DNA from 2 places in the Paenibacillus sp. BT-177 genome. Region 2 is predicted to be linked to the other one. Evidence: riboswitches for the same ligand, from Rfam matches in the RefSeq annotation. Region 2 holds a riboswitch; the other holds the start of a gene.

Region 1 (6,142 bases), on a different contig from region 2:
CTTACGGGGGCATGGTTTTGAATGAAGATTACTGATTTTGCAGTTATATTTGTCCTACTCTTTTTGCCCTTTGGTGTGGTTAGTGATTTACGAGTGCAGAATCAGCGTGAAGTACAGCAGCTAGAAATGAAATATACGTCTGCTCTCCGTACCGCAGTTCAGGATGCAGGTGTTGTGCTCTCACAGAATGAACGTCAGGAACGCGAGGCCGGATATGGATCAGATAAGTTTTTTCGTGTAGATAAAGAAGAAGCGCTGGTCACGTTCTTGCACACTTTCTTCCTTAATATGGGCATTGATGAGGATACAGCAGCACAACGTGCGTTATTGGATTACATACCAGTCATTGTGATTCTGGACTATGATGGTTATTATACGTTCGCTTCAGCAACCTATAAAGATGCGTATGGGCAAGCGGTCATAGGCCACAAGTGGAGCGAAAAAAAGCCTTATGCCTATGTTGATGCAGCAGGCAACAGTGTGGGATTCACCCTGGACAATTATCTGCACGCATATGATGCGCGGAATCAGAGATGGGTGGAGGGTTTTCAAAAGGAGCTTGAGGGTCAGACCCCCATTTCGTTACTGAACAATTCATTAACCTTTGAGCAAATGCGCCGTTCTACCATCGTTCGCACCGTTCAGGAAGATCTGGCTCGAATGATTAACGCCCATAACGAAAAAGCAGCACGGAATGGCATTTCCTATACGTTCACTCTTCCACTCATTCCACAAGAGGAATGGTATAACACGATAGATGATGTGGGTATGATTGCGTTTATCCAAGGCATTCCAGTTGGAGACAGGTATTACAATAACTACGGGTTTGGTGGTGGAAGAGTCGTCCGAAAGCGATCTATTATTGGAGGCATAGAACCGGGTACTAAAATGAAATATTTTTATAGTGATTCATATCCAGCCCCTTTTCAAGCGGTTGAGCGTTTTACGGATGAAAAATCTGCGGCAGCTGCTGGGTATTTCGAATACAAATATCATAACAGCTTAAAATAATCACTCTCCGGGGTGGGTTTCGTATTATTAGGTCAACTAAAAGGTTGGCCTGCAGTGACAGCCTAGTCTTTCGATTTTATGGTCACTGCTATTTTAAAGAGTGAGTCAAATAAATGGAATTTGATACTCGACTTATCGGGGGAATTCCAACGAAGCTGACACCACTTGCAAAGTATATGCGGTTATATATAAATTTAAGTGCTAATATCTGTTGAAGTAAAAGACGAAACCGCTTGTGAATATTTTTGTCTTGGCATCATTTAGGCTCTTGCCCAATATTGAAGGTTTTTTAGTCCTTTATATAGGCAACCGCATATGATAAGTAAACACTGAATCAAAAAAAGGAGAATGAGTATGTACCCTAAATCATGCCATCACTTCCCATGGCATATTCCTATGTATAACAGCTGTAATTACAGCTATCGGAGTTATAATCCTCAATACTACAATTGGTACAACAACGACAGTAATCTCAATGAAAAGATAATATTAAGAGATTATGGACAAAGTCCAATTGTAGTGAATATTGACCAGGCTGCAAATCAAAACAAAAATTATCGTACTGCTATATGGACAGGGAAACATTTTCAAGTGACTCTGATGAGTATTAATGTTGGCGATGATATCGGTTTAGAAGCTCATCCAACAACTGATCAATTCATACGTATTGAAGAAGGTCAGGCACTTGTTCAAATGGGGGATAGGAAAGACAAATTAGATTATCAAGTGATGGCCTATGATGACTATGCAATTATGATACCTGCTGGAAAATGGCACAATGTAATTAATACAGGAAATACGCCCCTTAAGATATACGTTATCTATGCACCACCTGAGCATCCATTTGGTACAGTTCATGAAACAAAAGAAATTGCCATGTCTGCTGAAAGATAGCCAATTATAAATTAATTTTATTTCATCCCGGTCCAGAATCCAGACCGGGATGATTACATTTTCTTCATTTTATTATTCCCCCGATACTCATGAGGACTGTCTACATAGAGTTCCTTTTTATTAATTGTTATTAGAACTTATCAATTATTTAGGCATTCATTGCTAGGGAATTGTAAGCTTCTGTATACTAGAAGCTTAGATTACCAAAGCAGCAAGAAACTCCTTACGCACCTACCGAAGAGGAGCTTAAGTGCTACTACGATTAACTGTTTTTCTTTTTTTAGGCCAATCCATCTGAAAACCTTAAAATTCGCTGTTTTCAATATTCCGATAAGGGTGCTGGATGTGCTACAATAAAGCTTTGAAAGAAACGATAGCTATATGAAATAAGAACACTCGGCAATGCCGATGAGACAATAAGGAGCCAAAAACAGCTTATGAGTTTATTGACTGTAGAAAATGTATCCCACAACTTTGGGGACCGTGCATTATTTAAAAATGTTTCCTTTCGATTACTTGCGGGGGAACGTGTAGGATTGGTAGGAGCTAATGGTGTTGGTAAATCGACACTCATGAACATTCTGACTGGAAAATTGCTTAAAGATGAAGGCAAAGTGGAATGGACTCCACGTGTACGTTATGGCTATCTGGATCAGCACACCAAGCTGACGCCGGGCAAAACAGTACGTGATGTATTAAAAGACGCTTTTCTTCCTTTGTTGGAACTAGAAAAGGAAATGATGCAAATTACAGACAAAATGGGAGAGGCTTCTCCCGAAGAGTTGGAAGTCTTGCTGGAACAGATGGGAGAAATTCAAGAGCAATTGGATATGGGGGATTTTTACCTCATTGATGTGAAGGTTGAAGAAATGGCGAATGGATTAGGTCTCTCTGCCATCGGACTGGATCGGGATGTAGCAGCACTTAGTGGTGGGCAACGGACAAAGGTGCTTCTTGCTAAGTTGCTGTTGGAAAAGCCAAATGTATTGCTGCTGGATGAGCCTACCAACTATTTGGATGTGGAGCATATTGAATGGCTTACGCGATATTTGAAGGATTATCCCTATGCTTTTATCCTCATCTCACATGATACTGAATTTATGAACCAAGTCGTTAATGTAATCTACCATCTTGAATTTGCTAAGATGACCCGCTATTCAGCTAACTATGAAAAGTTTCTTGAAATGGCGGATCTGAACAAAGCACAGCATATTGATGCATATGAGAAGCAGCAGGAATATATTAAGAAACAGGAAGATTTTATTCAGCGCAATAAAGCGCGCGCATCTACATCAGGCCGTGCAAAAAGCCGTGAAAAGCAGCTTGATCGGATCGAACGTATTGATAAGCCTGAAGAAGCTGCAAAGCCAACCTTTCAGTTCAAAGAAGCTCGTGCGAGCGGGAAAACGGTTTTTGAGGGTATTGATTTTGAAATTGGCTACACTCATGCTCTTTTGCCTAAAATGTCCATGACGATCGAACGTGGCGAAAAGATCGCAATTGTTGGCTGCAATGGTGTTGGTAAGTCTACGTTGCTCAAAACCATTCTTGGGAAAATACCTCCAATCAGCGGAAAAACCTATCAAGGGGATTTCTTGCAGCCTGCTTATTTTGAACAGGAAGTAAAGGCGGAGAAAATTACACCGATTGACGATGTATGGAATGAATTTCCGCATTTGAATCAGCATGAAGTACGAGCGCATTTGGCGCGCTGTGGTTTGAAGAATGAGCATATCACCCGGCCTTTGTCTGCGCTTAGTGGTGGAGAACAGGCTAAAGTCCGCCTTTGTAAACTGTTAATGCGTGAGAGCAACTGGGTACTGTTTGATGAGCCTACCAACCACTTGGATGTCAAAGCAAAGGATGAACTCAAACGCGCTTTGAAGGAATACAAAGGGACCGTATTGCTTGTATCCCACGAACCGGACTTTTACGAGGATTGGGTAACCAAAACGTGGAATGTAGAAGAGTGGTCTAGTAAAGTTAACTGAAATCCAGTTCTGACAGATTTAACACAAGGTGGGGTTTGCAGAATTAGGAAAATATGCTAAGCTATCTTTAGCTGATACAATAAAATAGTCACACTAGGGGAGCCGCCCATGCGGCTGAGACGAAATAAATGGATTTCGGACCCTTTGTACCTGATCTGGGTTATGCCAGCGTAGGGAAGTGAGTACTGTACAAACAAGGTAGTAGCTCTTTACTTTTGTTTGCGCAGGGAACGATATACGTTTACGGATATAATAGTCCGTTTGATTTTGAACGTTTGTCAAGCCACTTCCTTTGGGAAGTGGCTTTTTGCGTTTCGTTCATCTTCATTTGTTCGAGTTTCCGTAGACGGATTTACATATAATCTCCTTTCATTATTGCTGGTACATGTGGCTGGCTCCGTATGATATTACCCAATATGGAGCTAAAACAATATAGATTCAGCTAATACGATTTTTTTTATAACACAAGTTCATATTCTTTAGTCCAAGTGAGGTGAAAATGAGATCGAATTACACGTAATTACGATGGAAAGTGTCTCCTGTGTGAATGTACCCCAAGTGGCTGCCGCTATTTGTGCTTATATTCATTATGTACACGCACGTTCGAAACAGAAGGGTGCCTCTGCTTTGCTTTCTTTGACTCGTAGCATGATCAAGCAGGAAGTTCCTTTGCGGCAAATTGTAGTAAATGACCGCGTGGACGTAGCTTTACTTACCTCGGCAGGAGCTGTCCAGCTTCCAGCTAATGGGTTATCTGTGGTGGATGCGAAAAGTCTACTTTCAGAGGGTACACGCTGTGGAGTGTCTGTACATTCCTTGGAGGAGGTGCAGACCGCCGAGCAGGCTGGAGCAGACTATGTACTATTTGGTCATGTATATGAGACCCATTGTAAAGCCGGTCTTGTACCGCGGGGTATAGCACAGCTTGAACGCATTTGCAGATTGTCGGACATTCCGGTGATAGCGCTGGGAGGCATACAACCCCATCATGTTCCAGAGCTTTATCATGCTGGAGCAAGCGGAATTGCGGTGATGTCTGGTATATGGGAAGCAAAGTCACCCGTTGCAGCAGCGATGGAATATAGGCGAATGGTAGATCTTGTAGTTCACGACCTGTAGCAAGAAAACGAGACGAAGGGAAAGTAGAATGCTTACTGGAGAGGAGACACGGAACATATGTCAAAGACACATACAGAGAAAAAAGCGATAGGACACGCTGAATGCTTGGTCATAGGCGGAGGTGTGATCGGCAGTTCCATTGCTTATCATGTAGCTAAGGAGGGACGTAGTACGATCATGCTGGAACGATGGATCCCTGGTGAGGGAGCATCAGGAGCAGCGGTGGGAATGCTGGCAGCGGAAAGTGAAGAGTTTGCAGACCTTGAGCTGGCACGATTTGCCCGTACAAGTCGAGATGCATTCCCTGACCTTGTCTGTGATTTGGAACGTTTATCGGGTATTTCAGTGGACTTTCGTACAGGAGGATTTGTGACCCCATTTCGTTCGGAAGCAGAGGGCCAAAAACGCTGGAATGCTGCGAATATGCGAGAGGATGATCGTGCCATTTGGTGGGATGCCAAGGAGTTGGACCGACGGATTCCGGGCTTGGCAGATCAAGTAATTGGGGCTATCTACCGATCAAAGGAGACACAAGTGTCTCCTGTCCAGCTTTGCCGTGCTTATGCAGGGGCAGCTGCGGTGCTGGGAGCAACAATATGGTCTGGAACTCAAGCTGAGGAACTGGTCATACAGGATGGTCGAGTTTGCGGTGTGCGAACGGATAGTGGATTTTTTTCCTGTGATCAGGTCGTGATTGCCGCAGGCTTGGACAGCTTGAAATTGCTAGAACAAATTGGGTTTGATTATCCACTATACCCGGTCAAGGGCGAAGCGGTAGCAGTCTCCTTGAAGGATCATCCTTTGGATTATACCATTTATGCTGACGATATTTACCTCGTGCCTAAACAGAATAACGAGCTTTGGATTGGTGCCACGAGTCTTCCGCATCAATATGACAAAGAGGTGACCGTAGGAGGCTTAAAGGGGTTGTTAGCACGTGCATCTGCCTGGTTGCCGCGTGTACAGGAAGCTTCTTTTGTACGTGCATGGGCGGGCTTGCGTCCGCAGGCAACTGCGGAGCGTCCTTTCATTGGTCCTGTTCCTGGGGTAGAGGGCGTCTATGCTGCAGTCGGGCATTATCGCAACGGTGTCCTGCTTAGTGATGCGACTGGGCGAGCGATGGCAGC
Region 2 (6,142 bases):
CCGGCGGATTTTGGCTGTTGACGCAATGCATGACTGTGCTCGGTCAGCAAACCTAGCTGCCGTACATATTCTTGTGATTGACGGTTCGCAGTTTGCAGCAAATCGTCCAGTCGACGATTTAATTCTTGAGAGGCAGGCTGTGAATTCAAGCCTGATTCGGACAACGGTTTCTCTCCAGTTGCTGATGCGTCTGATCCCCTTGAATGTGCTGATGGTTTATCCAGCTGGTGTGTATGAGCTTGGGGGGCAGACGACGCTTTTTTCTCCTGATGTTGCCATGCCTGTTCTACCGGATCAAGCGCGCTCCGTTGCTCTTCAAGCAACTCTATGGCGGTGCGTTCCGTTTGTTCAAATACGGTTCGCCAATCATCCAGCAGCCGCACATAAGCAGGTTCTAGCCCTTCAGTAGCGGATTTAATCACTTCCACATGCCAACTTTCCTGCTGCTTCCAATGACGGATTTCCTCCAGCACACGTAAGGGCAGGAAAGACCCATAAGTACTCAGCATCGTTTTTACCTCCCGTATCCCACTATGGCTATCCAGCAGATCTAGCAGATCTGTCCTGGATGCATATGTACCCAGTATATTCGCCGTCCCATCGGGAATATGTCTATGAACTTCCTTCATCAGGTTATATCTGTTGCACAGAACAATAATTAATCGTGGAAAATAAAAAAAGAAGCCTGTCTACGGCACGGGTTAAGTGTCCATAGGTAGGCTTCTTCAAGGCGATGAATGCTTATTCGAAAATAATTCTTTACTTCGTAGTCGTTTGTTTATGGGCAGCAGCCGTGGTTTTCTTGTCCTCCAGCTCCTGTACACTGCTTAAAAATGTCGATACCCGTCGTAAATATTCACGAGGATGCTCTCTGAAAATAAGCTCATGTATCCCGTTTTTTACAATCCATACACTGGAAAGTGGGTTGGTCTGATTGGCAGCGAGCTTTTCCGCAATGGGGTAAGGAGCCTTTTCATCCTGTGTACCATGCACAAACATGATTGGAAACGGATAGTCCTCCTTTTTTACTTCCTGATATGGAATCTGATGCAAACTGGTGCCGTTCAAAACTGGAAACAGCAACTCCAGTATTTCCAAAGATGGATGTCTCGGCAAATTAATTTGATTGTGAATGTTATGGTATAGCGTATCCGGTTCCAGTAGGAAGGTGCTGTCCAAAATCATCGCGTCCACATCTTTGGTTTGCAAACCCGCCTGAAGAGCGGTTCCTGCTCCCATAGAGAAGCCCCATACAATAATTTCCGACGAGCCGCGTTGTTTTGCCAGCTGGATGGCTCCAAGGAGCTGTTGGGATTCTGCCTTGCCTCCGGTTGCGACGGCCTTGCTGTTTTGTGACGCAAATCCGTAATCGAACATGACCACATTAAAGTTCAAGCTATGGGCATAATGCGCCAGATCATACATGGGAATCCAGCTTTCTTCGCGGTTGGCTCCATAGCCATGACTGAAAATTATGGTTTTCCGCGATTGATCTGCCGGGATATACCAGCCTTGTACCATACGGCTACCATCCTTGGCTGGGAAGCTGACTTCCTCATAAGGCATACCTTTGGCCTGCATCGGATTAGAGTATAATGGTGCGACGGTGGGATTCGTAAGCACCCAGGCGATGTAAGCATGCAAGGCAATAAAACAAAACAACAGAAAAAATACGACCGACAGCAGCAGAGCAATCACAACGTGCTTGAACCGCAGCATACGGGGATTAAAGAGTGGGGTGGACGGCTCCTGAACAGCGGTCTGTAGCTGAGCGTTGCGCTGGGATGTGGAAATCATGTAAGAGCCTCCTTATATAGAATTGATCTTCGAATCATAAAATTTAGGTATAATTCCACTTGAAAATAGTAGGGTATGTCCGTATAGATACCTATTATCGTATGATGGGTATTATCCAAAGTCAACGTCTGAACCGGAAAAGTAAAAATGATGCAAAGAATTGTCGATGTTTGTTCTTGTTCTGTAATATGGTTGTCACAAAAACATCGGTTTACAGTAGCTGCGACTATTCTATATAATTTATGTAACCATGTTTCATAGTGTGAAACGAATATGGATACAAGAGGAGCGGTTCACGATGGAAGACCGTAAATTAACCGTCCGCGCTGTAGAGCGTGCACTTGATATACTGCTGTGTTTTACCGCAGAATCTGATCTTGGTCTAACGGAGATTGCCTCCCAAATTGGTCTACATAAAAGCACCGTTCATCGTCTTTTGACTACGCTAGAGGATCGGGGATTTGTCGTTCGGAATGCCGAAACGGAAAAATATCGGCTTGGTTTTCGCATATGGGAGCTGTCCACGCATCTGTCCCAAAGCGATGAGCCGGCGGTGTTGTTACAGCCTGCAATGGAAGGACTGCGTGATCGCTTAGGGGAAACGGTCAGCTTGTACCTGCGGGATGGAAGCATGCGTATTCGCATACAAGCCGTGCAGAGCAATCAGGCGATCCGCAGGGTTGCGCCTGTGGGTGCGCGTATGCCGCTGGCTGTGGGAGCCTCCAGCAAGGTGCTGGCGGCCTTTATGCCGCCACAGGAGCTGGAGGTACTGCTAAGCAGTGAAGAATGGCCTCCCTCGGTAGATCCTGAGGTATATAAAGCCCAGCTGCAGGACATTCGTGAGAAGGGGTATGCGACTAGCTATGAAGAACGTGAGCCAGGGGCTGCGGCTGTGGCCGCGCCTATTGTGAACCGAAAGGGACAGGTCGCGGCGGCTTTATCTGTATCCGGCCCGGTCAGTCGACTTGCACCCGAGACGCTGCATGATTTTGCTCCGGTTTTGATCGAAGCAGCTAAGGAAATGGGGCTTATGCTCCCGTAACAGTAATCAATACAAAAGGAAATCATACAAGGGTTGCCAAAGCTATAAATTTAAAGTAGTCTGATAGAGATGGCGGGTTGTCTGTTATAGCCGCCAATTCATGTGAATAGAAAGTATCACAGTTACTGGGGGAGCCTGTAATGCGGGCTGAGATGGAATCGGGCAAGATTCCGGACCCTTTGCACCTGATCTGGATCATACCAGCGTAGGGAAGTAATCGGCCATTGAAATGTATACGCAGCTGCTGTCTGCGGTGACGCATAGGGTTTTATTCCATGTGCGCACTGTCTGGATAGCTGTCTCGTTTGATTAGCCGGTTCCCTAGGGAACCGGCTTTTTTGCATAGATCAGCGCCACCCTGGGAATGGTTCCGGATCGGTGTGTCATTTCAACGATACGGGAGGAATGGATCATGAAATCGATGGAAACCGAAGGAACAAAAGAAACAGGAGTGAAATCAACAACAGTAGAGAAGACAAGTGCGGAGCAAGCCAGTAGGGTTAATTCTTTCCCAGGGAGCCGCAAGGTGTATATTCAAGGTTCTCGGCCGGACATTGCCGTGCCAGAGCGTGAAATCGCGCTGCATCCCACACATACGCCGCAGGGAATAGAGTATCATGAGCCACTGCGTGTGTACGATACCAGCGGTCCGATGACAGATGAAGCCTATCAGGTGGATATTCGTCAGGGCTTGCCACCATTACGGCGAGCTTGGGCACTGGAACGGGGGGATGTGGAGGCTTACGACGGCCGTACCGTCAAGCCGGAGGATAATGGACTGAAACCCGGCTCCAAACGGGAAACAGTGGAATTTCCCGGTGTGACCAACCGTCCGCTTCGGGCTTCACAAGGGCGCACCGTGACGCAAATGCATTATGCGCGGCAAGGGATCATTACGCCTGAAATGGAATTTGCGGCGATCCGTGAAGGAGTGGAGCCCGAGTTTGTACGGCAGGAGTTGGCGGCTGGACGAGCCATTTTACCTTCAAATATCAATCACCCGGAAAGCGAGCCCATGGTCATAGGGCGCCATTTTCACGTGAAGATCAATGCAAACATTGGAAATTCCGCGGTTACGTCCTCCATCGAGGAGGAAGTGGAGAAGATGACCTGGGCTGTACGCTGGGGCTCAGACACCGTCATGGACCTGTCCACAGGCCGTAATATCCATACGACACGCGAATGGATTATTAGGAATTCACCCGTACCGATTGGGACGGTGCCGCTATATCAGGCACTGGAAAAGGTGAACGGCGAAGCAGAGAAGCTGACGTGGGAGCTGTATCGAGACACACTGATTGAGCAGGCGGAGCAAGGAGTGGACTATTTTACAATTCATGCGGGTGTATTGCTGCGATATATACCGATGACGGCGAATAGAATGACGGGAATTGTATCCCGGGGCGGGTCGATTATGGCAGCCTGGTGCCTTGCGCACCATCAGGAGAACTTTTTGTATACGCATTTTGAAGAAATCTGTGAAATTATGAAAACCTACGATGTGGCCTTTTCTCTCGGGGATGGTCTGCGTCCGGGTAGTATCTATGATGCGAATGATGAAGCACAATTTGCAGAGCTGAAGACGTTGGGCGAGCTAACGCAAATCGCATGGAAGCATGATGTCCAGGTCATGATTGAAGGGCCGGGACATGTCCCTATGCACAAAATCAAGGAGAATGTGGATTTACAAATGGAAATTTGTAAGGAGGCTCCCTTTTATACTTTAGGGCCGCTGACGACGGATATCGCACCAGGATATGATCATATTACCTCAGCTATCGGGGCGGCCATGATCGGTTGGTTCGGGACGTCCATGCTGTGCTATGTTACGCCGAAGGAGCACTTGGGTCTGCCGAACAAGGATGATGTCCGCGAGGGAGTTATTACCTACAAAATTGCCGCACATGCTGCCGATCTGGCGAAGGGCCATCCACGTGCACAGCAGCGGGACGATGCTTTGTCCAAGGCGCGTTTTGAATTCCGCTGGCGCGATCAGTTCAATCTTTCGCTTGACCCTGAGCGGGCCTTGTCCTACCATGATGAAACACTACCGGCAGAGGGGGCCAAGGAAGCACACTTTTGCTCGATGTGCGGTCCTAAGTTTTGCAGTATGCGTATCACACAGGACATTCGTGCCTATGCGGCAGATAAGGGACTGAATACCGAGGAAGCCGTCGTCGCCGGGATGCGTGAGAAGGCAGAGCAGTATCGGGATGGCGAGCGATAAATCGGTAGCCATACGAAAGTCAATCAACTGGGAAGCCTCAACAAATAGTACAGTTAAGCTCGTCAGAGGTTTATTTCCATGAATGTATGAGTTTAGGTTTAGAAACGCGTGAGATAGCAAAAAGCCGTGGTTCTCTACAGTCGATGTAGAAAACTACGGCTTTTCAGCTTATGTAAAGCGAGATATGCACCGGATTAACGGAGCTTTATTTTTTACCCATTTTTTCATTCAAAATGTCCTGAAAGCTGAGCTTCTTCTCCGAGCTATCTTCTTTCTTCTGCATACTCACCGCGTTGGCACGTTGGTATTGGTGGTGAAAGGGCATCAGGGTGTGGACAGTTAAGTTCATTGTATTCATTTGGGTCATTCCTCCAATTCCATATTGTCAAATTCAGATTGAGTTGCTTAGGACGTCTGTATAGGACTATTTATATGTACTTGATGTCGTAATGCCGTATAGGTTGCTTGGTAAGGTTTCAATCATTATACCCGCATTTATCCAAAGTAAAACGCTTTTGCCATAAAACAGGAAGATGGTCGTATGTGTCCAAAATGTGTATTAGGAGGATGGTCATTTTAGGGGAAAATGTGCCTAGGGCCTAAACAAGGGCTAGAGGCCCGTTTTCTTAGTTTAGTAGTCGGGATTGTGTTTTTTTGTCGAATAACCTTGTATTAGCAGAATTTTGCGGAATTCTAAGGTTGGACTAAGGCAGTCTGGTGGCGAATTAAAGTGTCAAAGTTGTATTGACTTTATGTTGGGGAGTGGATACCATGAACTGGTTGTCAGCGTATTTTGGCAAGAAGAGTCAGCCAATCCATCTGGCAATTCATCCGTTGAAATGTTAGAGAGAGGATTAGAGCATATATGAAAAAAAGTATTGCAGATATCGTATTTATTATTCTGGGTGCGTTTTTTTTCGCGCTGGCTGTTAATCTGTATGTGATCCCGAATGAGTTTGGCGAGGGGGGCGTTACAGGGGTCACGATCATCTTGTACTACCTGTTTCAGTGGTCTCCCTCGATCGTCAATCTGGTGATTAATGGCTTGCTGCTGATTGTTGGATATAAATTTTTGG

What was found. A riboswitch is a leader RNA that binds a small molecule or an ion and turns the genes downstream of it on or off. The one in region 2 is predicted to bind thiamine pyrophosphate.
Region 1: it holds a riboswitch for thiamine pyrophosphate, as region 2 does, so the genes downstream of both, OIU26_RS00110 (thiamine phosphate synthase) here and thiC (phosphomethylpyrimidine synthase ThiC) in region 2, are expected to answer to the same signal.

Annotation. Positions count from the first base shown of each region.
Region 1 is NZ_JAOYTP010000001.1:31,658-37,799, reverse strand. Features, by position in the region: gene OIU26_RS00130 (hypothetical protein) at 1-35, shown strand, start outside; gene OIU26_RS00125 (hypothetical protein) at 22-1,011, shown strand; gene OIU26_RS00120 (cupin domain-containing protein) at 1,366-1,905, shown strand; gene OIU26_RS00115 (ABC-F family ATP-binding cassette domain-containing protein) at 2,343-3,896, shown strand; TPP riboswitch at 3,982-4,090, shown strand; gene OIU26_RS00110 (thiamine phosphate synthase) at 4,422-5,015, shown strand; gene thiO (glycine oxidase ThiO) at 5,073-6,142, shown strand, end outside.
Region 2 is NZ_JAOYTP010000009.1:40,734-46,875, reverse strand. Features, by position in the region: gene OIU26_RS21065 (Fe-Mn family superoxide dismutase) at 1-509, opposite strand, end outside; gene OIU26_RS21060 (alpha/beta hydrolase) at 760-1,797, opposite strand; gene OIU26_RS21055 (IclR family transcriptional regulator) at 2,096-2,839, shown strand; TPP riboswitch at 2,957-3,068, shown strand; gene thiC (phosphomethylpyrimidine synthase ThiC) at 3,252-5,066, shown strand; gene OIU26_RS21045 (hypothetical protein) at 5,272-5,424, opposite strand; gene OIU26_RS21040 (YitT family protein) at 5,932-6,142, shown strand, end outside.